DNA from 2 places in the Bacillus sp. 11C genome. Region 2 is predicted to be linked to the other one. Evidence: a T-box and tRNA genes for the amino acid it is inferred to sense, from the RefSeq annotation. Region 2 holds a T-box; the other holds one or more tRNA genes.

Region 1 (12,006 bases), on a different contig from region 2:
ATACATACCGCGTTTTATTTTCAGGGAAATGATTCTTTCAACCGATTTGTTGATTTGTTGTACAGGAATGTCACCGTTGTTCACGGCTGCTTTTAAAGCTTGAATAACACGGGCGAATTTCTGTTCTTCTTTCAGAGAAGTAACTGAGGCAGGCATTAATGCAATATCGACGCCGGCTTTTACAGCCATCACGACAGCCTCTTCCTTGCCGAAATGATCTGCGATTGCTTTCATATTGAGAGCATCGGTAACTATGACGCCATTAAAGCACATTTCCTGACGAAGAAGACCTGTCATCACTTTTTTTGAGAGTGTAGCCGGAACCAGAATGTCCGATCCATCGAGTTTGCTTTTGTATGTGGTGCCATCAAAGGCAGGAAATTGAACGTGAGCTGTCATCACCATATCAGCACCGGCATCAATGGCTCTTTGAAAAGGATAGAGCTCGATCTCACGAAGGCGTTCTTGGCTATGGGGAACGAGAGGCAGTCCGTAATGGCTGTCAACGTCCGTGTCTCCATGTCCCGGGAAATGTTTGAGGGCAGAGGCTATATCTTGCCGCTGCAAACCTTTCATCGTGTATAAACCGAGTCGTGCTGTCAGTTCTCGATGGGAGCTGAATGACCGTACGCCGATGACTGGATTATCAGGATTATTATTAATGTCCAAGACAGGGCTGAAATCTGTATTAATGCCTAAGGCAGAAAGTTCTTTTCCAATGATGGTGCCAGTCTGATAGGCATTGATTCTGCTTCTGGCTGCACCCAGTGCCATATTCCCCGGGAAATTAGTCCCCTCTCCTAATCTCGTTACGATGCCCCCTTCCTGATCGATACTTAGCATGAGAGGGATTTTGCTGGTCTTTTGGTAAGCGTCTGTCAATTGAACAGTTTGTTTTGTTGTTTTTACATTTTCCGCAAAAAGGATGACGCCTCCAAATTGATATTTCTTGATGAGGCTAGCGACTTCCTTATTCATTTCTGTAAAGGCTTGCGGAGAAGACTCGCCCTCCTTTTGCCAATTTCTGAAATCAGGCATCAGCATCTGGCCGAGTTTTTCATCTAACGTCATGCGATTGACAAGCTGCTTGGCGTTGGGTGAGCTGTTGGATGAAGCAGCTTTTGCTTGGCTGGCGCCCAGAAAACATGAAAGAAAGAGAACGGCTGAAAGGATAAGCGGAAAGACAGGTTTCATAGAAACTTCCTCCTATCGTCGAATCATTTATTCCATCGCTTCATAAATCGCGGTAATGACGCTCCCGTAACTGCCTGTTGGAAATTGATCACCCTCAAACACGTTAGGATTTTCCTCTGGATCAGCAACTGGTGAATGCTTTTTGTTTGTTAACAATGCGATGCCTAAATTGTAAGTTGGATCAATGATCGTAACTGTCCCTGTCCAGCCGGTATGCCCGTAAGCACTTTCGCTGGCATAGGAGCCAAACATCCATTCCATGCTTTTACTGCCGTTTCGCCGCCAGCCAAGAGCGTATGTTGGGTCTGTTGCTGAAGGTGCCGTGAACAGGTCGGCTGTTTTCTGATCAAATAAAGAAACGCTTCGGTATGATCCTTTGTTTAGCATGACTTGCAGCAGAATGGCCATATCATCTGCATTTGAGAACAATCCGGCATGTCCGGACACGCCTCCCATTGAGTAAAATGCTTTTTCGTCATGCACTTCTCCTTGCAGCGTATCTGTACGGATGTTAGGGAAATGAATAAAGCCGTCCCGCGTATTGCCCATACGTTCAGTCGCTGCGAATTGCTTCGGTTTAAATCCTTTTTGTAACGGATTGTATAAGGTATGCTTCAGCCTCAACGGCTTGTAAAGTTCTTGCTCCGCATATACATCAAGCGGTTTACCGGTGAGATTTTCGACAATACTGCCGAGGAGCATATATCCTATGTCGCTGTATACGTGTTTTGTCCCTGTTTCATAATCGAGCGGAATTTTCGTTAAATATTCCATCGTTTTATTCCGGTCCTGAGAATAGTACATACCGGCTTTTTTCGGTGAGTAAAAGTAAAAGCTTGCGGGAAGTCCTGATTGGTGCTGCAGGACATCGATGACACGAATTTTGTTTTTTCCTTTTATGAGGTCTCCCGGCTGCTCCTTGAAATCAGGCAAATAGGCAGAAACCTTCTCATAGACGTCCAGTTTTCCTTGGGTGACTAAGCGCTGTAATGCAAAATTCGTTGCATACATTTTTGTATTTGAGGCCAAGTCAAACATCGTGCGGTTTTTCATTTTAACTGGACGGCGCAGCAGCTCTGATCCTTTGTACTTTTTACTGTAGCCGTACGCTTCTTTTTTAATGATGCGGCCGTCCTTCACGATGACAAGAACGGCGCCTGGAAATCCTGCTTCAACATCCCGTTCTATCATCCGATCAACCTTCCTTAGTTTCTTCGATGAGAATTGTACAGTTTCTGAATTTATGGTTTTCGGCTCAATTTGGTTATCTGCTGTTTGCGCGAAGGTTTCGTTCGACACCAATATGGAAAAAGTTAAAATGGCACTGAATAAGGAAAGTGTCTTTGTTTTCATAGGCTTGCTCCTTTCCATGCTTCTATCCCGTTACTATCCCTAAAACAGAAACCATTTAATCGAACTGAGAAGCCATTTCATCTTTATATCCGAACGCGTAGGTCAATAAAAAGCCGGCTGCGTAGGAAATAAAGAGTCCGATGATATATAGGATAATTTGTGAAGACAGGACGAGAAAGGAAAGCGGCAGCCCGGAGACACCAATGGCAATGGTGGCTACCTGAAAATATGCTTGAAAAGCGCCGCCAATTCCGGCTCCTAAGCATGCTGTTAAAAACGGACGTCCAAGTGGCAGCGTAACTCCGAAGATTAGCGGTTCACCAATGCCGAGAAACCCTGGGGGGAGCCCGCCGGCGATCGCTTTTCTTAATGTTGTTTTTTTCGTTTTGACAAAGATGGCAAAGGCCGCGCCTACCTGTCCCGCGCCTCCCATCGCCAGAATCGGGAGCAGAGGATCATTTCCAATTGAATTGATCAGTTCCATGTGCACAGGCGTCAAGCCTTGATGCAGTCCGGTCACGACGAGAGGAAGGAAGGTCGCGCCCAAAATAAAGCCTGCAGCTATGCCGCCGATGTCCAGGATGGACAGAAGGCCGGATGTAATGGCATCGGAAATGAAGCCGCCTAAAGGCATAAATACGACATACGTTACGATTCCGGTGATTAACAGTGAAACGGTTGGAGTGACAATGATATCAAGTGATTGAGGAATAAAACGGCGGATAAATTGTTCGGTGTAAGCGATGAATATGGCTGCGAAAAGAACTCCGATCAGCCCTCCCCTGCCCGGAAGAAGCTGTTCTCCGAATAAAACGATCTTTGCGATCTCCGGATTCAAAATCAAGATCCCCGCCAGAGCACCAAGAGCGGGTGTTCCGCCAAATTCTTTCGATGCGTTAATACCGACGAGAATGCCGAGATAAGTGAACAGCCCGGAGCCGATGACTGTCAAGATAATAGCGACTTGTGATTCTGCAGAGAGCCATTCGGCTTGAATGATTGCTTTGGTAATCCCAGTAATTAAACCGGAAGCGACGAGTGCGGGAATTAGCGGTATAAAGACGCTGGCAATTTTACGTAAGAAAAGCTTAAATGGAGTGGCATTTTTTCGGTTTATATCGGCTTTCTTTTTGGCAGCTGCATCTTTGACATCGATATCATCTTCTGCTGACACAAGCTTTGAGAAAGCGGCTGTGACATGATTGACGATTCCTGCTCCGAGGATGATTTGGATGGTTTCAGCTTCGACGACCCCCAATACGCCGTCAAGCTCTGTTAAAGCGTGAGCATCTGTTTTGCTTTCATCGTAAGGCGTAATACGCAGGCGCGTCATGCAATGCGTATACGATGAAATATTGGATTTTCCTCCGCATAGCTCAAGGATTTTCTTTGCGAGATGATGGTAGTTATTTTCTTTGCTCATCAAAACCCCTCCTCATCAAGATGCCTTATTTTTTTCTCATAGATTTTATGGCTGCTCTCGTTTTATCGATATATCCGGTTGTTTCTTCGTACCGCTCAGCTGCCATGCCTAAAAACAAAACATCAATCATAAAAAGCTGGGCGAGGCGGGAGGAAGTGGCTGCACTTCGAATCAGGGCTTCATTGGAGTGTGCTGTGTGCAACGGGACATCAGCGAGCGCGGAGACGGATGTCTGACTGAATTGTGTGAGGCTGATCGTTTTGATGCTTTTTTCCTTAGCCATCGTGAGCAGCTCAATGATTTCCTGCGTCTCTCCCGAAAACGAAATAGCGAATACGATGTCATCCTTATCTGCATTTGCGATTAATGATGCCACAAGATGAGTGTCTGTGAACGCGGTTGCTAGTTTATGAATGCGAAGCCACTTTTGCTGGGCGTCCTTGGCGACAATGCCGGAAGCCCCGACGCCGATAAAATGCACAGTATGAGCTTGGAGAAGCAGAGAAACCGCTCGTTCAAGCTCTTTGTAGTCCATCAGGTCTGAGGTGTCCTGAATGGCTTGAATGGCATTGCCGGCTGCTTTTTCAGAAATGGAGGACAGCGGTTCGTGGGGCGCAATGTCCCGGTAGCCTTGAACAGCAGGCTTTGCCAGATCGCCTGCTACTCTCATTTTTAAATCTTGAAAACCCTTTAGTCCGAGTGATTTGCAGAGCCTGATGACGGCAGCGTCACTTGAATTGGCTAAGGCGCTGATTTCGCTGACAGTGTTTTCTATTGCCTTATGGGGATGAGTTAGGATGTAATCCGCAAGTTTACGCTCGGATGGAGGGAGCTTGTGCTTCATTGATTGGATGATCGCTAAACCGCCTGTTGCCATGCTCGGTCTCTCCTTATCATGAATGGTAGTTTTCGATTGCTTTGTCTATAAAACCGTTTGCTTCCTCAAGCAATGTTTTAGCTTTTTCTTGATCTGTGCTTGTTTTGAGCATGAGGATTGCCGTTTTGACGTGATGATTGGCTTGTTCCAGTGTATGTCTGGCTGTGTCGTATGAAGCGTTAGTGAGGCTTTGGATGATGCTGATGGCGCGTTCTTTTAGTTTCTTATTGCTGACGTTGACGTCTACCATCAAGTTTTCGTAAACCTTGCCGATTTTGACCATTACTGCGGTGGATATCATGTTTAGAATCATTTTATGAGCGGTTGCGGCTTTCATACGTGTTGATCCTGTAATGGCCTCAGGCCCAACAACAACCTCAATGCTGTGATCCGCTTCCTTGCTGATGACGGAAGTTTCATTGCAGGTAAGGGCGATGGCGTGTGCTCCTACTTTACGGGCGTATGTGAGGGCGCCTGCGGCATAAGGTGTGCGGCCGCTTGCTGCAATGGCAATGACGGTGTCGTTTGACGTAAGCTGTATGTTTTTTAAATCTTCCGCTCCTGCTTCTTCACTGTCTTCAATGCCCTCTGCTGCCTGCAAAAATGCTTTGGGGCCTCCAGCCATAATTCCGATGACCTGATCTGGGCTTACGCTGTAGGTGGGAGGACATTCAACAGCATCCATGACACCTAGTCTGCCGCTTGTGCCGGCGCCTGTGTATATGAGCCGGCCACCATTTTGAAAAGAGTTGTATGCGCAGTCTACAGCTGTTTTAATATCAGGGAGAACCTGCTGAACGGCGGCAGCAACTTTCAAATCTTCGTTGTTGATCATCTTGAGGATGCCGAGAGTGTTTGTTTTGTGGATTTCCGCTGTTTGGCTATTGCGTGATTCTGTTGTAAGCCGGTGAAGGTTTAATGGTTCTGACATGAGGATGCCCCCTGTTTTAAAATGATGTATCTTACTATTCAGTATATTCACTTCCGTTATGATATTTCAACTGGATTTTATATTTTTGAAATTTTATTTCATCCGAGACTATAGGAAATAATGAAGAATCAGCTGTTCTCCGAGCGGCCCGATTTTTCGCCGTCCTTTATCTAGGAACCCGCTTTTCATATAAAGGTGTTTTGCGCGTGTGTTTAGGTGATTGACGGCCAAAATGATTTCATCGCACCATGGAAAATAACTGCTCACAAACGAGGGAAGCTGAAGCATTGCTTTTCTTGCATAGCCTTTTCCATGATGTACAGCGTTTAAAGACAGGGAGCTGAGCAGTAAAGCAAATGGATTGCTAGTATAGGGAGCAAGCGTTTCTTTTGATGTATGTAAAATGAAAAAGCCGACTGGCAGATTGTCATTTAAGATGACAGCCGGATACCGGTCCTGTATGCCTAAGGCCTGAGTCAGCACCTCTTTGGGGAGAGAGGTAAAGCGCTTGTCATCGTTGTTTAGGGTGAATGATTGAAGTTCCGGCGAATGTTCAGGTTTATAGAAGGATAAAGAAATGTCTTGAGTCATGGGGTGCCCTCCTTACAATATGTCGTCTAACTGGTTTTCTGAAATGACACGGCAGCCCGCTTGTTTTAGCAGTGCGGCGGTCACTCCGCTGCCGGCGATTTTTTTGCCAGTGAATGTGCCGTTATAAATGAAATTGCTTCCGCACGATGGACTGTTTTCTTTTAATATGACAGCGGATGCATTGATTTCTTTTGCGTAAGCTAATGTTTTAGCGGCGCCTTTCATATATAACTCTGTTACATCTTCTCCTGAAGCTGTCACGATTTTAGCGGTTCCATTGAGAACATCCTCGCCGGTGCCTCCGATGATTTCTGCAGGCTCACGGGGAGTGAAAAAGCCGCCGAGAAGCTCAGGACAAGCCATGACTGCTTTATTTTCATCGACGAGTTTTCTGATTTTCTCTGATGCGGCGTGAGAGCCGTTGTATCTGCATTCAATGCCTCCAAGGCAAGAACTGACTAGAATCATATTTGTTTCTCCTCTCTTGCTTCGCTTGTCTCTATCATAAAATAAATGACTAATGTTGGGAGGCTTTTTCAGTTAAAAAAGGAGTTAAAAAGTTTGAAAATAAAAAATTTAATTTTTCTCTTTACAAACAGGGGGTAACCTGTATATAATAACTTTTGTCAGCTCGACGAGAACACAAACGGCCCGTTGGTCAAGCGGTTAAGACACCGCCCTTTCACGGCGGTAACACGGGTTCGAATCCCGTACGGGTCACCATTTGGAGGATTAGCTCAGCTGGGAGAGCATCTGCCTTACAAGCAGAGGGTCGGCGGTTCGAGCCCGTCATCCTCCACCATCTTGCCGGTGTAGCTCAATTGGTAGAGCAACTGACTTGTAATCAGTAGGTTGGGGGTTCAAGTCCTCTTGCCGGCACTGTCTTTTCAAAATACGGAGGGGTAGCGAAGTGGCTAAACGCGGCGGACTGTAAATCCGCTCCCTCAGGGTTCGGCAGTTCGAATCTGCCCCCCTCCACCATTATTGGGCTATAGCCAAGCGGTAAGGCAACGGACTTTGACTCCGTCATGCGTTGGTTCGAATCCAGCTAGCCCAGTCACAGACACCTTTGACCAAAAGGTGTCTTTTTTTATTTTGTGAAAATCATTCCAACTTCTAACTGTTCAGTCTGTATAATAATTTTAAAAATATGTTAAGGTAGTTTATTCACGAATTACCATCTACACCCTGCCAAAAATTTGTTAAACTTATTTTATAAAAAATTGAAACCTTTTAAAACGAAGCTCGTATACATACAGACCGGTGAAGGCAGAGGTTAGATAAATATGGAAATGATGATTAAAAAGAGAATTAAGCAAGTCAAAAAAGGCGACCAAAATGCATTTGCGGACATCGTAGATATTTACAAGGATAAAATTTATCAGCTTTGCTACCGTATGCTTGGCAATGTGCATGAGGCGGAGGATATTGCACAGGAGGCTTTCATCAGGGCGTACGTTAATATCGACAGTTTTGATATTAACCGGAAATTTTCAACTTGGCTTTATCGAATCGCGACCAATTTGACTATTGACCGCATTCGCAAAAAGAAGCCGGATTATTACCTCGATGCAGAGGTGGCTGGTACGGAAGGCTTGACCATGTATTCGCAAATCGCCGCAGACGGAGTTTTGCCAGAAGATGAAGTAGTGTCGCTGGAGCTCTCAAACACGATTCAGCAGAAAATTTTAAAGCTTCCTGACAAATACAGAACAGTTATCGTATTAAAGTATATTGACGAACTCTCATTAATTGAAATCGGCGAGATTCTAAACATTCCTGTGGGGACTGTGAAAACGCGGATTCACAGAGGCAGAGAGGCTCTTCGAAAACAATTAAGGGATCTTTAAGTGGGGTGATGAAATGAGCTGTCCTGAACAAATTGTGCAGCTTATGCATATGCATCTTGATGGAGATATCCTTCCAAAAGATGAACACGTATTAAATGAACATCTTGAGACATGCGAGAAATGCAGAAAGCATTTTTATGAGATGGAAAAATCTATAGCGCTCGTCCGGAGCACATCGCATGTCGAAGCCCCCGCGGATTTTACCGCTAATGTCATGGCTAAATTGCCTAAGGAGAAGAAAAGAGCTTCTGTGAAAAGGTGGTTCAGAACCCATCCTGTTATCGCAGCTGCTGCGGTATTCATCATTTTGATGGGCGGAGGTTTTTTAAACAGCTGGCATAATGACCACAACTTCAGCGTGTCTAAGCAGCCGAATCTTGTGGTGCAGAACCATACTGTGATCGTGCCTGAAGGTGAGACGGTCAAAGGTGATGTCACTGTCAAAAACGGCAAGCTGATTATTAAAGGAAAAATAGACGGGGATGTAACCGTCGTAAATGGCGAAAAGTATATGGCCTCTGCTGGACAAGTAACTGGTCAGATTGAAGAAATCAATCAATTATTTGACTGGACATGGTATAAATTGAAGTCTGCGGGGAAAAGTGTACTCAATGCATTAAAACCGAACGAAAAAGAGTAAAGCGTGTCAGCCGCTTTGCTCTTTTTTTACGGGCTGTAAGGGCTGGCGCATTTCACTTGCCGAATCGAAATGTGGTATAATGGGCTCGCTATGCTAAGTACATATGCGTAACACGTTAAACACAAAATACGAAATGACTGAAATCTTGGAGGACGAGGAAATGGCTTTTGAGGATATCCCTTTTTTGCAGTACCTCGGCAATGCCGTTGATATTCTCCTTGTTTGGTATGTGATATATAAACTTATTATGGTCATACGCGGCACGAAAGCGGTTCAGCTGTTAAAAGGAATTGTCGTGATCGTGCTTGTCCGTATGGCCAGCCAATATTTGGGCCTCGGCACGCTTCAATGGCTGATGGACCAAGCGATAACATGGGGATTTTTAGCAATTATTATTATTTTTCAGCCTGAGCTGAGAAGAGCGCTTGAACAGCTTGGCCGGGGCCGCTTTTTCTCAAGGAGCGGCACGCCTGTGGAGGAAGCGCAGCAGAAAACGATTGAGGCAATCACAAAAGCGATCAATTATATGGCGAAACGCCGTATAGGCGCCCTGCTGACCATTGAGCGGGACACTGGAATGAGCGATTATATTGAGACCGGCATCCCATTGAATGCCAAAGTCAGCTCTGAGCTGCTGATCAATATTTTTATACCGAACACCCCGCTTCATGACGGTGCTGTGATTATGAAGAATAATGAAATTGCCGCTGCCGCCTGTTATCTGCCGCTTTCGGAAAGCCCGTTTATTTCAAAAGAACTGGGTACGCGGCACAGAGCGGCTGTCGGTATCAGTGAAGTGACAGACAGTTTGACGATTATTGTGTCTGAAGAGACCGGCGGCGTCAGTGTGGCAAAGAACGGAGACCTTCACAGAGAGCTGACCGAAGAAGCGCTGAAAGAAATGCTTGACGCCGAGTTTAAGAAAAACACCAGAGACACTTCTTCTAACCGCTGGTATTGGAGGGGCAAGAAAAATGGATAAATTCTTAAACAATCGCTGGGCTGTGAAAATTATTGCTCTGCTTTTCGCGCTCTTGCTTTATGTGGCGGTCAACAGCAATCAAGCACCAACTCCGAAAAAACCGGGTGAATCTTTCTTTCCAACATCAACAATTGATGAGGCAACACTGACCGACATTCCGGTCAAAGCGTATTATGATGATGAAAACTACGTCGTGACGGGTGTTCCGCAAACGGTTAATGTCACGATAAAAGGCTCGACAAGTGCTGTGAAAAAGGCTAGACAGACCAAGAATTTTGAAATATATGCCGACATGGAAAATTTAAAAACCGGTACACATAAGGTTGAGCTAAAGGCCAAAAACGTGTCGGATGGGCTGACAATCTCAATCAATCCGTCTGTTACGACAGTTACGATTCAAGAACGGATGACCAAAAGCTTTCCTGTAGAAGTGGAGTACTACAATAAAAGCAAGATGAAAAAAGGCTATTCTCCGGAGCAGCCGATTGTCAGTCCGAAAAATGTGCAGATTACCGGATCTAAAGATGTGATTGATCATATTTCTCTTGTGAAAGCTTCAGTGAACCTGGAGAACGCAGATGAAACGATTGAAAAGGAGGCAAAAGTGACTGTCTATGATAAGGACGGAAACGCGCTTCCTGTGGACGTGGAGCCTTCGGTCATCAAGATTACCGTTCCGGTGACAAGCCCAAGTAAAAAAGTACCCTTTAAAATTGAACGGACAGGAAGCCTTCCTGACGGTGTCAGTATAGCGAATATTGAATCCAGCCCCAGTGAGGTAACGGTTTACGGCTCGCAGGATGTGTTGGATTCTCTTGAATTTATAGACGGCGTCAGCATAGATTTAAGCAAAATTAACAAGGATTCCCATATCGAGGCAGATATCCCGCTTCCCGACGGTGTCAAAAAAATCTCGCCGTCAAAGGTGACTTTGCATATAGAAGTAGATAGTGAAGCGGATCAGAAGTTTGAGAATGTCTCTATTAAGACTGTAGGGCTGAGCAGCTCGCAAAACATTGAATTTCTAGACCCTGATTCGCAAGCGATAGACGTGACGGCTAAAGGCTCTCCCAGCAATATAAAAAAACTGGAAAAATCAGATATTGAATTGTATGTGAATGTTTCAGATTTAGATGACGGGGAGCATAGCGTGAAGCTTGAAGTAAACGGGCCTCAAAATGTAACCTGGTCCTTGGGACAGAAAAACGCCAAAATCAAGCTGACGTCTAAAAAAAGCAATACATCAACTAATGACAACAGCAGCAATACATCAGGGAACCAGGATGACACAGGTCAACAAACGAATGATCAAAAGAACAACCAGCAAGAAGATACAACGAAAAACAGCAATGATCAAAAACAAGACGAACATAAAGATCAAAACCAAGATCAGGGTGAGGACGAATCTACTGCGGGTTCACAATCATCATCAGAATAAAAAAGGAGCGATTATAAAATGGGCAAGTATTTTGGAACAGATGGTGTAAGAGGTGTCGCCAATAGTGAGCTTACACCTGAGCTGGCCTTTAAAGTCGGACGTTTCGGCGGATATGTGCTGACAAAAGACAAACAACGTCCAAAAGTGCTGATAGGCCGCGATACACGCATCTCCGGCCATATGCTGGAGGGAGCCCTTGTCGCCGGACTTTTATCCATTGGCGCAGAAGTCATGCGTCTGGGTGTCATTTCTACACCTGGTGTATCTTATTTAACAAAAGCGATGGATGCAGAGGCAGGCGTCATGATTTCTGCCTCTCACAACCCAGTGCAGGATAACGGCATCAAGTTTTTCGGGGGAGACGGATTTAAGCTTTCCGACGAACAGGAGGCTGAAATTGAACGGCTGATGGACGAACCGGAGGATAAGCTGCCAAGACCGGTCGGAGGCGATCTCGGGCTTGTAAATGATTATTTTGAAGGCGGCCAAAAATATCTGCAATTTTTAAAACAGACAGCTGATGAAGATTTCACAGGCATTCATGTGGCGCTCGACTGTGCTCATGGCGCAACATCGTCCTTGGCGACACACCTGTTTGCTGATTTAGATGCAGATGTTTCAACAATGGGCACTTCCCCGAACGGGTTAAACATTAATGACGGCGTCGGATCGACACATCCAGAAGCGCTCAGCGCGTTTGTCAAAGAGAAAAACGCCGATCTCGGAC
Region 2 (12,006 bases):
AGCACAGGTAATCAGCAAATTCAACAGCTGCATAACGGCTCCGGATACTTTTCCGCCTGTCGCCAGGTAGCCTGATATGAGAGGAGGCATCGTCCATGGCACGGCGATTCCCGCCGGCCTTGCCACCAGTCCTGTGCTCATGCCGATATAAGTCGTGGTAATCGTGAGGAGCGGCGCGATGATGAATGGAACGATGAGGAGCGGATTCATGACAATCGGCATGCCGAAAATGATCGGCTCGTTGATATTAAATAGCGCAGGACCAATCCCTAGTCGGCCAAGCTGCTTCATTTGTTTGCTCCGGGACCGTACTAGCATCGTCAGAACAAGCGCCAGCGTCGCTCCGCTCCCGCCCACATTGATCCAAATTTGAAAAAACTGGGTCGTAAAAATACTCGGAAGCGCCTCGCCTGCCTGGAGTGCGAGACGGTTGGCATCCATCGCGCCATACCAAATCGGCGCCATAATTCCGCCAATGATGGAAGCCCCGTGAATTCCGCACGACCAAAGCAGCATCTGCACAAATTCAGCAACCAGGCTCCCGCCGAGACTGCCGCCAAGGATGGAAAGCGGCGTGCCAAGCAAGTCTCCTACGACATTGTGCAGACTCTGAAAAGGTGTCATTTCAATCAGAAGACGCGCCAGCCACACGAGAAACACAATGATAAAACCGGGAATCAGCGCGACAAATGATTTGCTTACCGCCGGCGGCACGCCGTCTGGCATTTTGAAGACGATATTTTTTTGAATAATGTACCGATAGATTTCAGTCGAAAACAAAGCGATCAGCATGGCGACAAATAAACCCTTGCTGCCAAGCAGTGTAATCGGGATTCCGCCCCCAACCAAGATGGATTCCGTTGAGCCATCCGGCGTAAACGGCACCTCAAACGGCGTTGCCAACAAAAATGCGGCAATTGATATCGCGCCGGCCGACAGCGCATCGACACCATAGCTTTCCGCAAGACGATAGGCGATTCCAAAAGCGGCGATCATCGCCATAATATCAAATGAAGCATTAACGGGATAACCGAGTTTATCGGCCCACTGATCTCCAAACACACTCGCCATGAAATCAGCATAACCGGGAATCGGCAGGCTCGTTAAAATCAAAAAGACAGACCCGATAATAATCAGCGGCATGGTCAGGATAATGCCGTCACGCAAAGCGCTGAGATGCCGCTGCCCGGCAATTTTCCCAGCGACAGGCATGATTTTTTCTTCCATCACCCGAGTGAATGCGCTCATCTGAAAAGCCCCCTTTTTGCATTGCTTTGTAAACAACCTTCGCAATGTTTTCTTTATCTTATTTTGAAAACGCTTACAAATTCATTTGGAAAATTTCCTCTTCCTGCGGAAAAAACCTGCGTTCTGCTCTACAGTCCTGTCAATGAAAAAATTTTTCCTCCTAACTATTAAACTCTCTTTTTTCTCCGATATATATATCAAACATCATAGAAAGAAGGAGATGAATCATGAAAAACGTGTCGTGCAAGCTTGTCATATCAGTCACTTTGTTTTTCAGTTTTCTCGCCATAGGCCCTTTCGCGCATGCGCAAAACAGCAGCGGGAAAGAAGTTATTGTGGTTTATAAAAATAAGGCCGGCAAGGAAACCGTCCTTGACAGCGATGCAGAGGTTGAACAGCAGTATAAGCATCTTCCCGCGGTAGCCGTCACAGCAGATCAGGAGACAGTGAAAGAATTAAAACAGGATCCTGATATTTTGTATGTCGAAAACAATGTCTCATTCACCGCAGCAGGCAGCACAGATTTCAAAGTGCTGACAGACGACACTGAGGATACTGAAGATTTTGAACAATGGAACCTTGAACCCATTCAAGTGAAACAGGCTTGGAAAGCAGGACTGACTGGCAAAGGTGTCAAAATCGCAGTCATTGACAGCGGGATCTCTCCCCACGAAGACCTGTCGATTGCCGGCGGGTTTTCAGCTGCCAGTTACACCTCTTCTTACAAAGATGATAACGGCCACGGAACACATGTCGCTGGGATTATCGGAGCCAAGCATAACGGCTACGGAATTAACGGCATCGCACCGGAAGCTCAAATATACGCGGTTAAAGCGCTTGATCAGAACGGTTCGGGGGATCTTCAAAGCCTTCTCCAAGGAATTGACTGGTCGATCACACACGGGATGGACATCGTCAATATGAGCCTTGGCACGACCTCAGACAGCCATATCCTTCATGACGCCGTGGACAAAGCATATGAACAAGGCATTCTGCTCGTTGCCGCCAGCGGTAACGACGGGAACGGCAAACCAGTGAACTATCCGGCGGCATACAGCAGTGTCGTTGCCGTTTCAGCGACAAACGAAAAGAATCAGCTTGCCGGATTCTCAACCACTGGAGATGAAGTTGAATTTTCAGCGCCGGGAACCAACATCACGAGCACTTACTTACATCAATACTATGCGACAGGAAGCGGAACTTCCCAAGCGACACCGCACGCCGCTGCCATGTTTGCTTTGTTACTGCAGCGTAATCCTGCTGAGACAAACGGGCAGCTTCGCGCAGAAATGAAAAAAAATATCATTGATCTTGGAACCACAGGCCGCGATCAGCAATTTGGCTATGGGTTGATCCAGTATAAAGCGCAGGAAGCAGATTCTGCATACGCGGCGGCAGAGCAAGCGGTGAAAAAAGCGGAACAAACAAAAACACAAACAGATATCAACAAAGCGAGAGAACTCGTCAGCCAGCTGCCGAATTCTGACGCCAAAACGGCCCTGCAAAAAAGACTGGATAAAGTACAGTCATTCAGAAATGTAAAAGATGCGAAAGACAAAGTCGTAAAAGCTCAAAAATATAAAACTCAGCAAACCGTTGATACAGCACAAGCTGCCATTAACAAGCTGCCGAACGGAACAGACAAAAAGAATCTGCAAAAACGCTTAGACCAAGTAAAACGCTATATCGCATCAAAGCAGGCGAAAGAGAAAGTGGCGAAAGCGGAAAAAAGCAAAAAGAAAACAGATGTTAACAGCGCACAATCAGCAGTGAGCAAGCTGCCGGCAGGTTCAGAAAAAACGTCCCTGCAGAAGCGCCTTGCCAAAGTAAAAAGCACCCATTTGAAAACGGCGAAGCAATCCGTATCTGCAGCAGAAAAGAAATCAACTCATGCCAATGCGGCAAAAGCACAATCAGCCGTCAATCAGCTTCAATCAGGCAAGGACAAAACGTCATTGCAAAAACGGTTAGACAAAGTGAAGAAAAAAGCGGCCGCAGCCGAAGTGAAAAAAGTTGAAACTGCCAAAGCAAAAGTGAAGAAAGCGGAAAAAGACAAAACGAAAAAATCAAAGACATCCGCACAGTCTGCAGTGAATCAATTAAAAACATCCAGCGAAAAAACAAAGCTGCAAAAACGTCTAAATGCCGTCAGGCCGAAAAAATAACCGAAAAGCCTTTAAGACTTATATTCTAGGTTTTAAAGGCTTTTTTCTATTCTAAGAACCCGCACACAACCTTTTTCCCAGTCATCACACAGGCTTTTCCTACTATTGCTATCCAGCCATGAACAGCATAAAATGAACGTTATTACAGTTATCACCACATATGGAGGGATTGTGACTGGCAGGCAGGCAAGACCCAATGATGCAAAGGGAGTATTAGTGCCTAAAAAAGCAGGGCGTTTTAACTCTTCTTTTCGTGTTGGGCTTATAACGGCGCCATGGACAACCCCTATTCTCATGCTCCGTCACCGACGCGGGCATTTTTTGTTGTCCCTGCTCGTTTTGTCATTCTCAGCCGGTATTTCTCACTTTTTTCATTTTGATTGTCAACTTTTCATTTGATACGATGAACAAGCCGACTTTTCTTCAGCAAAGGAGGTTTTGATTGCTTGCAAAGAGAGATTGCAAAAGAATTATTGCTCCTCACAGGAGGAAAAAGCAATATTATCAGCATCAGCCATTGTACGACCCGTCTTCGTTTTGAGGTAAAAGACGAGACGAAAATCGATATACATGCCATTGAACATCTGCAAGGTGTGCAGGGCACCTTTTTCCGATATGGGTTATTCCAGATTATCTTCGGAGCAGGCGTCGTCAACAAAATATATAAAGAAGTCGTTCACGTGTGGGAGGCCGCGCCTTCTGAGGAGCCTGTTCAACAGAAAAAGGCCAGCCGGAAGCTGACCCCTGTCGCAGCATTCGCGAAAACGCTGTCCGATATTTTTGTGCCGATTATCCCGGCAATCACAGCAAGCGGCCTACTCATGGGGCTGATTGGCATGATTAAGGTGTTTCACTGGTTTGCAGCCGGCAGCCCTTGGATCAAAATGCTCGACCTCGTGTCCAGCACAGCCTTTATTTTGCTGCCGATTTTGGTTGGCTTCAGTGCCGCACGGCAATTTGGCAGCAATCCCTATTTAGGGGCAGTGTTAGCAGGGCTCTTGACGCATCCCGATCTTCTGGACCCGTCTATGCTCGGCAGCAAAACCCCTGCTTCCTTAGACATATGGGGGCTTCATATTCCAATGATGGGCTATCAAGGCTCCATTATACCGATTCTTCTTTCCGTTTATGTCATGAGCAAAATTGAGAAGCTACTAAAATGGATTGTACCGAAGTCGCTTGATGTCATCATCATTCCTTTTATTACAGTCATGGTGACAGGATGCCTCGCACTGATTGTCATGAATCCCGCCGCGTCCATCATCGGCCAGATCATGACACAGTCGATTGTCTATATTTATGATCACGCCGGCATTGCCGCAGGTGCCCTATTCGGCGGCATCTACTCCACTGTCGTTCTATCTGGCTTGCATCATAGCTTTTATGCGATTGAAGCAACGCTGCTTGCTGACCCGCATGTCGGTGTGAACTTTTTAGTGCCGATATGGTCGATGGCGAATGTGGCCCAAGGCGGAGCGGGACTTGCGGTCTTTTTCAAAACGAAACAATCAAGCCTGAAAAAAATTGCGCTCCCCGCTGCCCTCACCGCGTTTTTAGGCATCGTGGAGCCCATTGTGTTCGGGGTAAATGTCAAACTGATCCGTCCCTTTATCGGAGCTGCCATCGGCGGCGCTATTGGCGGAGCATACGTGGTTGCGGTACATGTCGTGTCGAATTCCTACGGGCTGACAGGCATTCCGATGATTTCAATCGTGCTGCCGTTCGGCGCCGCCAATTTTGTTCATTATATGATCGGTTTTTTGATCGCGGCCGTCTCTGCTTTTCTAGCTACATTGTTTCTCGGGTTTAAAGAAGAGACAGAATAACTGGATTTATTCGTTTTCATTCATAAAACGGGGGATGAAAGGACAAAAAAAGCTATGAAAATTAAAAGAATCTTAAATCATAATGCTATCGTCGTAAAGGATCAAAGTGAAGAGAAGATTCTCTTAGGTGCAGGAATTGCTTTCGACAAAAAGAAAAATGATATTGTCGATCCGTCAAAAATAGAAAAAACCTTTGTCAGAAAAGACACAGCTGACTATAAGCAGTTCGAAGAGATTTTAGAAACATTGCCGGAAGACCATATTCAGATTTCCGAGCAAATTATCTCCCATGCCGAAAAAGAGCTGAACATTAAAATCAACGAGCGCATACACGTCGCTTTTTCAGACCATCTTTCCTTTGCGATCGAACGCCTGAGCAATGGAATGGTGATCAAAAATCCGCTGCTGAATGAAATCAAAGTCCTTTATCCCAAGGAATTTCAGATCGGCTTGTGGGCCAGAGCGCTGATTAAAGATAAACTGGGGATACACATTCCTGATGATGAAATCGGCAATATCGCCATGCATATCCACACAGCAAGAAACAATGCCGGTGATATGACACAGACGCTTGATATTACAACTATGATCCGTGATATCATTGAGATTATTGAAATTCAGCTATCAATCAATATTGTAGAAGATACCATTTCTTATGAGCGGCTTGTGACCCATCTCCGCTTTGCGATCCAGCATATCAAAGCGGGCGAATCCATTTACGAGCTGGACGCAGAAATGATCGACATTATTAAAGAGAAGTTTAAGGATGCATTCCTCTGTGCCCTAAGCATCGGTACATTTGTGAAGAAGGAATACGGCTTTGTGTTTCCTGAAAAAGAATTATGCTATATCGCCATGCATATTCAGCGATTTTACCAACGGTCAGTCGCACGCTGAGGCAAAAAAAAACGCTTTTGAGATGATCAAAAGCGTTTTTATATTCAGTTTATTGGTTGATCGCCGGATTGCTGATCGTATTCCACTTCGTATACGACATGTAATGGAAATACTGGTCGCGATACGGGTGTTTCGTATTGGAATTCCAAGGCTTTTCTCCGCCGCAGAAGTGGACAATGGCCGGGTTCTCTCTCGTTTCTCTATAAAGCTTCTGGCCTGACAGCGTCGCAGGCGTTTTTTGTTTTAATATGATATAGGTTTGAGCGTTCCAGCGCGGATGAAGTTCATACCACTGATCATACAAGATCGCATTCAGCGCATCTTGGTCGTGAAGCACAAGAAAGTCTTCAGACGGGTTTTCATTGATAAAGTTGATGACTTTTTCAGTGATGTTTTGCTTTCTCCAAGAATCAAAGTCAATAATCATCATACCTGAGTTAAAATACTTCCCTGTATCACTGACGTTCATTTCTTTGAGGCGTTCATGCTGCCCCGCATCCTCAACAGCAGCAACCGTATATGGCGCAATATCCAAGTCCCACAGTTTCGAAATATCCTCCAGAATAATCGCGTCACAATCGATATAAATCATTCGTTCGATGCTTTCATCCTTAATTAAGTCGGGAATTGAAATGCGGTAATACGCCGCTTTTGTAATATGGCTGCTTTCCACCGCATGTTCATACATGTTGGCATCCACTTCTAAAAATTCAATCGGCACGCCGAACTTCAATGTGGATTCTTCCAGTCTTTTTTTGTTATCAGGCGTAATTCCGCCATCAATGACGTATAGTTTTAACTCTCTCTCCCGATCCATGTTTGTCAATAAAGAAACGAACATTCCACCTAAATGACGAGCATAATTATCATCAGCGCATGACACGATATGCATAATTTCATCTTTCTTCAATGGTATTCATCTCCCTTTGTGTTGTACAAGTTACATTCCCGATTTCAGAAAAGTAAACACTATTCATCAATACTTTTTTAGACAGAATGTGCTATACAACAAAAAAGGCGTCATGTTTTGAACCTGCGATAAAGCCAATAAAGAATGTAAAAGCATGCGATCGTAATGGCTTCAGCCGAAACGATATACCATGGCCACGGCCCGAGAACATCCAAGAGAGAAGAGCCGCCCGGTTTTTTCGTCAAATACATATAATTCGCGCCAAGCCAGCGATCAAGCAAATAAATGCAGACCCCGTACACATTGACAATGAGGACGGTCACCCACAAAGAACGCTGTCTGAGCCTGTACGTCCCAATTACCGTCATCAGCAGGCAGGAGAGAAACACAGATCCGTGCGAAATAAAAAAGAGGATATATCGGATATGCGGAAAAGAAAACATACCGAGATCAGGAGTGGCAAGAGCCTGAATCGAACTGCCGATGCCGACAAAGTATAAAAATACAAACAGCTTCCTGCTTTTGGTCACCAGCATAATGGCCGACAAATACACCGACAGGTCACTAAGCTGGAGAGGCAATGAAGTCCGCACCGACCACCTGCCCGCGGCGATCATCCATATTTGATAACCGATTTGCGAACCAAGCAGCAGAAACACAAACAAATAGCGCAAAAACTGGCTGAGTTTAGGCCGTTTGACCGTCTGGCGGAACAAAAACAACAGAATGGCCAAGACGGCGATCACTGCTAATGTCACCACATGCTCTGCTGAAAAAAGGTGAAACGGATCATGTTTATAGACGGCTTGAACATATTTTTGCAAGATGGCACCCCCGTTTGCAGGTTTTTGTTTATTTTGGTGTTGTTTGAGCCTTTTTTATTCAACCAATATATAGGCTTGAAGTTCATATCAGACTCTGTTACAATTCATTTCATAGCTAATGATTCTGATAATTTAAGGCAGGCCTAAAAGATGGAACGTTCCTATCAACATCAGCAGCTTCAGAAAGAAGAACACGACACACTTTCTAAGCTTAAACAAATGCCCGTTGAGTCACTCAACCTGGAAGCCATATCGATTGCGACGAACCTGTATCGGTCTGCGCAAAAGCTCCGTGTCAAAATGGAGACTGAGGTTCTTTCTTCCTATAGCCTTTCTTGGACCGCTTTCTCCATTCTTTATGATCTATGGGTATGGGGGAAGCTCGAAACGAGAAAAATTGCTGAGCTGTCAGGCATTTCAACAGCTACAGCAAGCAACGTGATCAAAACGCTCGAAAAAAAGAGTTTTTGCCGTAAAAGCATCGACACAAGAGATCGACGACTCGTGTTTGTCTCCATCACCGATTCCGGCAAACAAGCGATCGAAGAACTCTACCCGGAGTTTCACAAAGGGGAAACAGAGCTCATTGCGGGAATGACGAAGGACGAACAGAAAACATTGACAGAGCTGCTTAGAAAGGTAGCTGACAATCTTCATACAACATAAGCTTTGACGGGAATCCAGTAGCGGTTTGTCTCCCTGTTTCAGAGAGCCGGCGGAAGGTGCGAGCCGGCACACAGGCAAACGTGAATTACCTCCCCGAGCTTTCTTTGTGAACCTTAGTAGCAAAGAACGGGAAACCGTTATTCGAATGAGCGGAAGACGATGTCTTCAACCAGGGTGGTACCGCGTGCATTGAGCCACGTCCCTTATCGGGATGGGCTCTTTTTTGTGTTTCTAAAAAAGGAGGATGAACGATGAAAACATTTGATCAGCTTACAGCTGCACAGCAAAAAGAAGTCGAAAGACAGCTTCAATTATACATGACAGGCGCCCATGAGGTCATACCGCCGGAAGAATTAAAGGCCAAGCTAGTCAAATCCGTTTCCACAGGCACACCGCTTAAAATTAAGCTCGGATTAGATCCGTCTGCACCAGATGTGCATTTGGGCCATACAGTTGTGTTAAACAAGCTTCGCCAATTTCAAGAAAACGGCCACATTGTTCAGCTGTTAATTGGGGATTTCACAGGAAAAATCGGGGATCCGACCGGAAAATCAGCAGCCAGAAAGCAGCTGACTGATGAAGAAGTTCAGCACAACGCCAAAACATACTTTCAGCAATTTGGAAAAGTGCTTGATCAAGAAAAAGTCGAGCTTCACTATAACTCGAAATGGCTGAAAACATTGCATCTGGAGGATGTCATTGAATTGGCAGGCAAAATAACAGTAGCCCGCCTGATGGAGCGCGACGATTTTGAAGAACGAATTGCCATGCAAAAACCGATCTCGCTTCATGAATTCTTTTACCCGTTGATGCAGGGATACGATTCCGTCGTTCTCGAAAGCGATATTGAATTAGGCGGGACAGACCAGCATTTCAATGTGCTGATGGGGCGGCATTTCCAAGAACGATACAACAAAGAAAAACAAGTCGTCATCCTTATGCCGCTCTTGGAAGGCTTAGACGGGTTTGAGAAAATGTCCAAGTCAAAAAATAACTACATCGGCATTGATGAACATCCAAATGACATGTACGGAAAAACGATGTCACTGCCCGACAGCCTGATGAAAAAGTACATCCAATTGGCAAGGGACTTAGAGCTTGAGGAGAAAAAACAGCTCGTGAAAGACCTAGAAACCGGCGCCGTTCATCCTCGGGACGCCAAAATGCTTTTAGCCAAAACAATCGTCCGAATGTATCACGGAGCCGAAGCCGCTGAAGCTGCCGAACACTCGTTTAAAACAGTCTTTCAGGAAAACAGCCTGCCTGAGGATATTCCGGCTGTGAAATGGGAAGGCGAGAAAGCGCTAGCGGTTGTCGATCTGCTCGTCACATTGAAGCTTCTCTCTTCGAAGAGCGAAGCGCGCCGCATGATTCAAAACGGCGGTGTCCGAATTAACGGAGAGAAAATAACAGATATCCACGCTGATGTAGAGATAAAGGAAAATATGATCATCCAAGTCGGCAAACGCAAGTTTTTAAAACTCCAATAATCTGATATCCAGAAACGCTTATGACCCTTCATTCATAAGCGTTTTTTTGCAGGTATAAAGCACTGTCTTTTCAAAAACGCTCTCCATTTTGCAGGAAATACCTTTAGCATCCCGAAATAATCCTCATTCATACATTAGGGGAGGTTTATTTTCGATGAAAAAGCTTTTGACTGTAGTGACGATGGCCGTTTTAACTGCCGGAACGGTTCTCTTGCCGGCACAGAGTGTCACACCTGCCGCGCGTGCTGTTCAAATACCAGACAGTGAGCGAGAGCTTCCATTCAAAGCAAAGCGTGCGTACTCAACCATTTCTCAGCTTAGTGAAGCAATCGGCCCCAGAATAGCCGGAACGGCCGCTGAAAAAAAGAGTGCCCTTTTGATCGCTTCATCCTTGAGAAAATTAAAGTTTGATGTGAAGGTTCAACGATTCGGTATTCCTGACCGGCTTGAGGGAACGCTTTCTTCAGAAGGACACGATATTCTTCTCCGAGCTACATCCGGCTCAGCCCCTACAGAAGAAAAAGGGCTGACGGCTCCGCTTTACAATGCCGGCTTGGGCTATCCAAAGGACTTCACCGCTGACGCCAAGGGCAAAATCGCCTTGATTTCCAGAGGAGACCTTACATTTTACGAGAAAGCGAAAAATGCCCAAACCGCCGGAGCCAAGGCTGTCATCATTTATAACAACAAAGAAAGCCTCGTGCCTGTGACGTCAAACCTGTCAGGCAATGAAGTCGGCATTCCCGTCGTCGGAATTAAAAAAGAAGACGGCGAAACCCTTACCCAGCAAAAAGAAGCAACCTTAAACCTAATAGCAATCACAAACCAGACCTCCCAGAACATCATCGGTATCAAAAAAACGAAGAACATCAAACATCCAGACATTGTATACGTGACGGCCCATTACGACAGTGTTCCTTTTTCGCCCGGAGCAAATGACAATGGCTCAGGAACCTCTGTCATGCTGGAAATGGCGCGCGTCTTAAAAAGCCTTCCTTCCGACAAAGAAATCCGTTTTATCGCTTTCGGCGCTGAAGAGCTTGGCCTGCTCGGCTCATCATATTATGTAGATCATCTATCAGAAAAAGAGTTGAAACGAAGTGAAGTGAACTTCAACTTAGACATGGTAGGCACAAGCTGGGAGAATGCGTCTGAGCTGTATGTCAACACATTGGACGGCCAATCTAACGCTGTTTGGGAATCCAGCCATACAGCCGCTGAAAAAATTGGGTTTGACAGCCTGTCTCTGACACAGGGAGGATCATCTGATCATGTGCCGTTCCACGAAGCCGGTATTGATTCCGCCAACTTTATTTGGGGAGACCCTGAAACTGAAGAGGTTGAGCCGTGGTATCATACCCCTGAAGACTCGATCGAACATATCAGCAAAGAACGCCTCCAGCAGGCCGGCGACCTTGTGACAGCCGCTGTCTATCAAGCTGTCAAAAAAGAGAAGAAACCGAAAGTCATTAAGAAACAAATGAAGGCAAAAGCCTCTGACATTTATGAAGATATTCAATAAAAAAGACGGCACTTTGCCGTCTTTTCTAATCCACTTCTTTCTTAATCCCCAGCATTTTCTCATCCAGATAATGGGCGATCTCCGCTGCTTCCTTCAGTTCATCTGTTAATGGCTTCGGAACGTCATTGTTCAATTTATAGTAAATTTTATGCTCAAGACTCGCCCAAAAATCCATCGCGATCGTCCGAATTTGAATTTCCGCTTTGACGTATTCCACACGGTTCGTTAGATTCACAGGCATCTCAATGATTAAATGCAGGCTTCGGTAGCCGTTCGGTTTTGGCGTCTGGATATAATCCTTCACCTTTACGATTCGCAGGTCATCATGCTGCTTTAAGACATTCACGACATTATAAATATCCGAAATAAAGGAGCAAATGATGCGAACACCGGCAATGTCGTGGATGTGCTCTTTCATTTCTTTCGTCGTAATCTCGCAGCCCTTTCTCATTAACTTA

Evidence for each region. The T-box of region 2 lies ahead of tyrS (tyrosine--tRNA ligase). A T-box ahead of a tRNA ligase gene usually reads a tRNA of that ligase, here a tRNA-Tyr.
Region 1: it has a tRNA-Tyr gene. The T-box ahead of tyrS (tyrosine--tRNA ligase) is inferred to sense a tRNA for this amino acid. The anticodon was not compared.

What each region holds. Positions count from the first base shown of each region.
Region 1 covers NZ_JBUPVZ010000002.1:405,061-417,066, reverse strand. Annotated here, with positions in the region: gene ACY3LV_RS04735 (glycoside hydrolase family 3 protein) at 1-1,194, opposite strand, end outside; gene pbp4b (penicillin binding protein PBP4B) at 1,222-2,547, opposite strand; gene ACY3LV_RS04725 (PTS transporter subunit EIIC) at 2,603-3,970, opposite strand; gene ACY3LV_RS04720 (MurR/RpiR family transcriptional regulator) at 3,996-4,847, opposite strand; gene murQ (N-acetylmuramic acid 6-phosphate etherase) at 4,864-5,778, opposite strand; gene ACY3LV_RS04710 (GNAT family N-acetyltransferase) at 5,887-6,369, opposite strand; gene ACY3LV_RS04705 (2-thiouracil desulfurase family protein) at 6,382-6,837, opposite strand; tRNA gene ACY3LV_RS04700 (tRNA-Glu) at 7,018-7,092, shown strand; tRNA gene ACY3LV_RS04695 (tRNA-Val) at 7,096-7,171, shown strand; tRNA gene ACY3LV_RS04690 (tRNA-Thr) at 7,176-7,248, shown strand; tRNA gene ACY3LV_RS04685 (tRNA-Tyr) at 7,266-7,350, shown strand; tRNA gene ACY3LV_RS04680 (tRNA-Gln) at 7,355-7,426, shown strand; gene sigW (RNA polymerase sigma factor SigW) at 7,656-8,219, shown strand; gene rsiW (anti-sigma-W factor RsiW) at 8,233-8,859, shown strand; gene cdaA (diadenylate cyclase CdaA) at 9,020-9,841, shown strand; gene cdaR (CdaA regulatory protein CdaR) at 9,834-11,279, shown strand; gene glmM (phosphoglucosamine mutase) at 11,298-12,006, shown strand, end outside.
Region 2 covers NZ_JBUPVZ010000001.1:278,841-290,846, forward strand. Annotated here, with positions in the region: gene celB (PTS cellobiose transporter subunit IIC) at 1-1,248, opposite strand, end outside; gene ACY3LV_RS01425 (S8 family peptidase) at 1,476-3,413, shown strand; gene sacX (SacY negative regulator SacX) at 3,860-5,239, shown strand; gene sacY (transcription antiterminator SacY) at 5,294-6,136, shown strand; gene ACY3LV_RS01440 (glycosyltransferase family 8 protein) at 6,186-7,046, opposite strand; gene ACY3LV_RS01445 (YwaF family protein) at 7,157-7,870, opposite strand; gene ywaE (tyrZ transcriptional regulator YwaE) at 8,021-8,536, shown strand; T-box leader at 8,531-8,743, shown strand; gene tyrS (tyrosine--tRNA ligase) at 8,788-10,026, shown strand; gene ACY3LV_RS01460 (M28 family metallopeptidase) at 10,181-11,548, shown strand; gene ywaC (GTP pyrophosphokinase YwaC) at 11,574-12,006, opposite strand, start outside.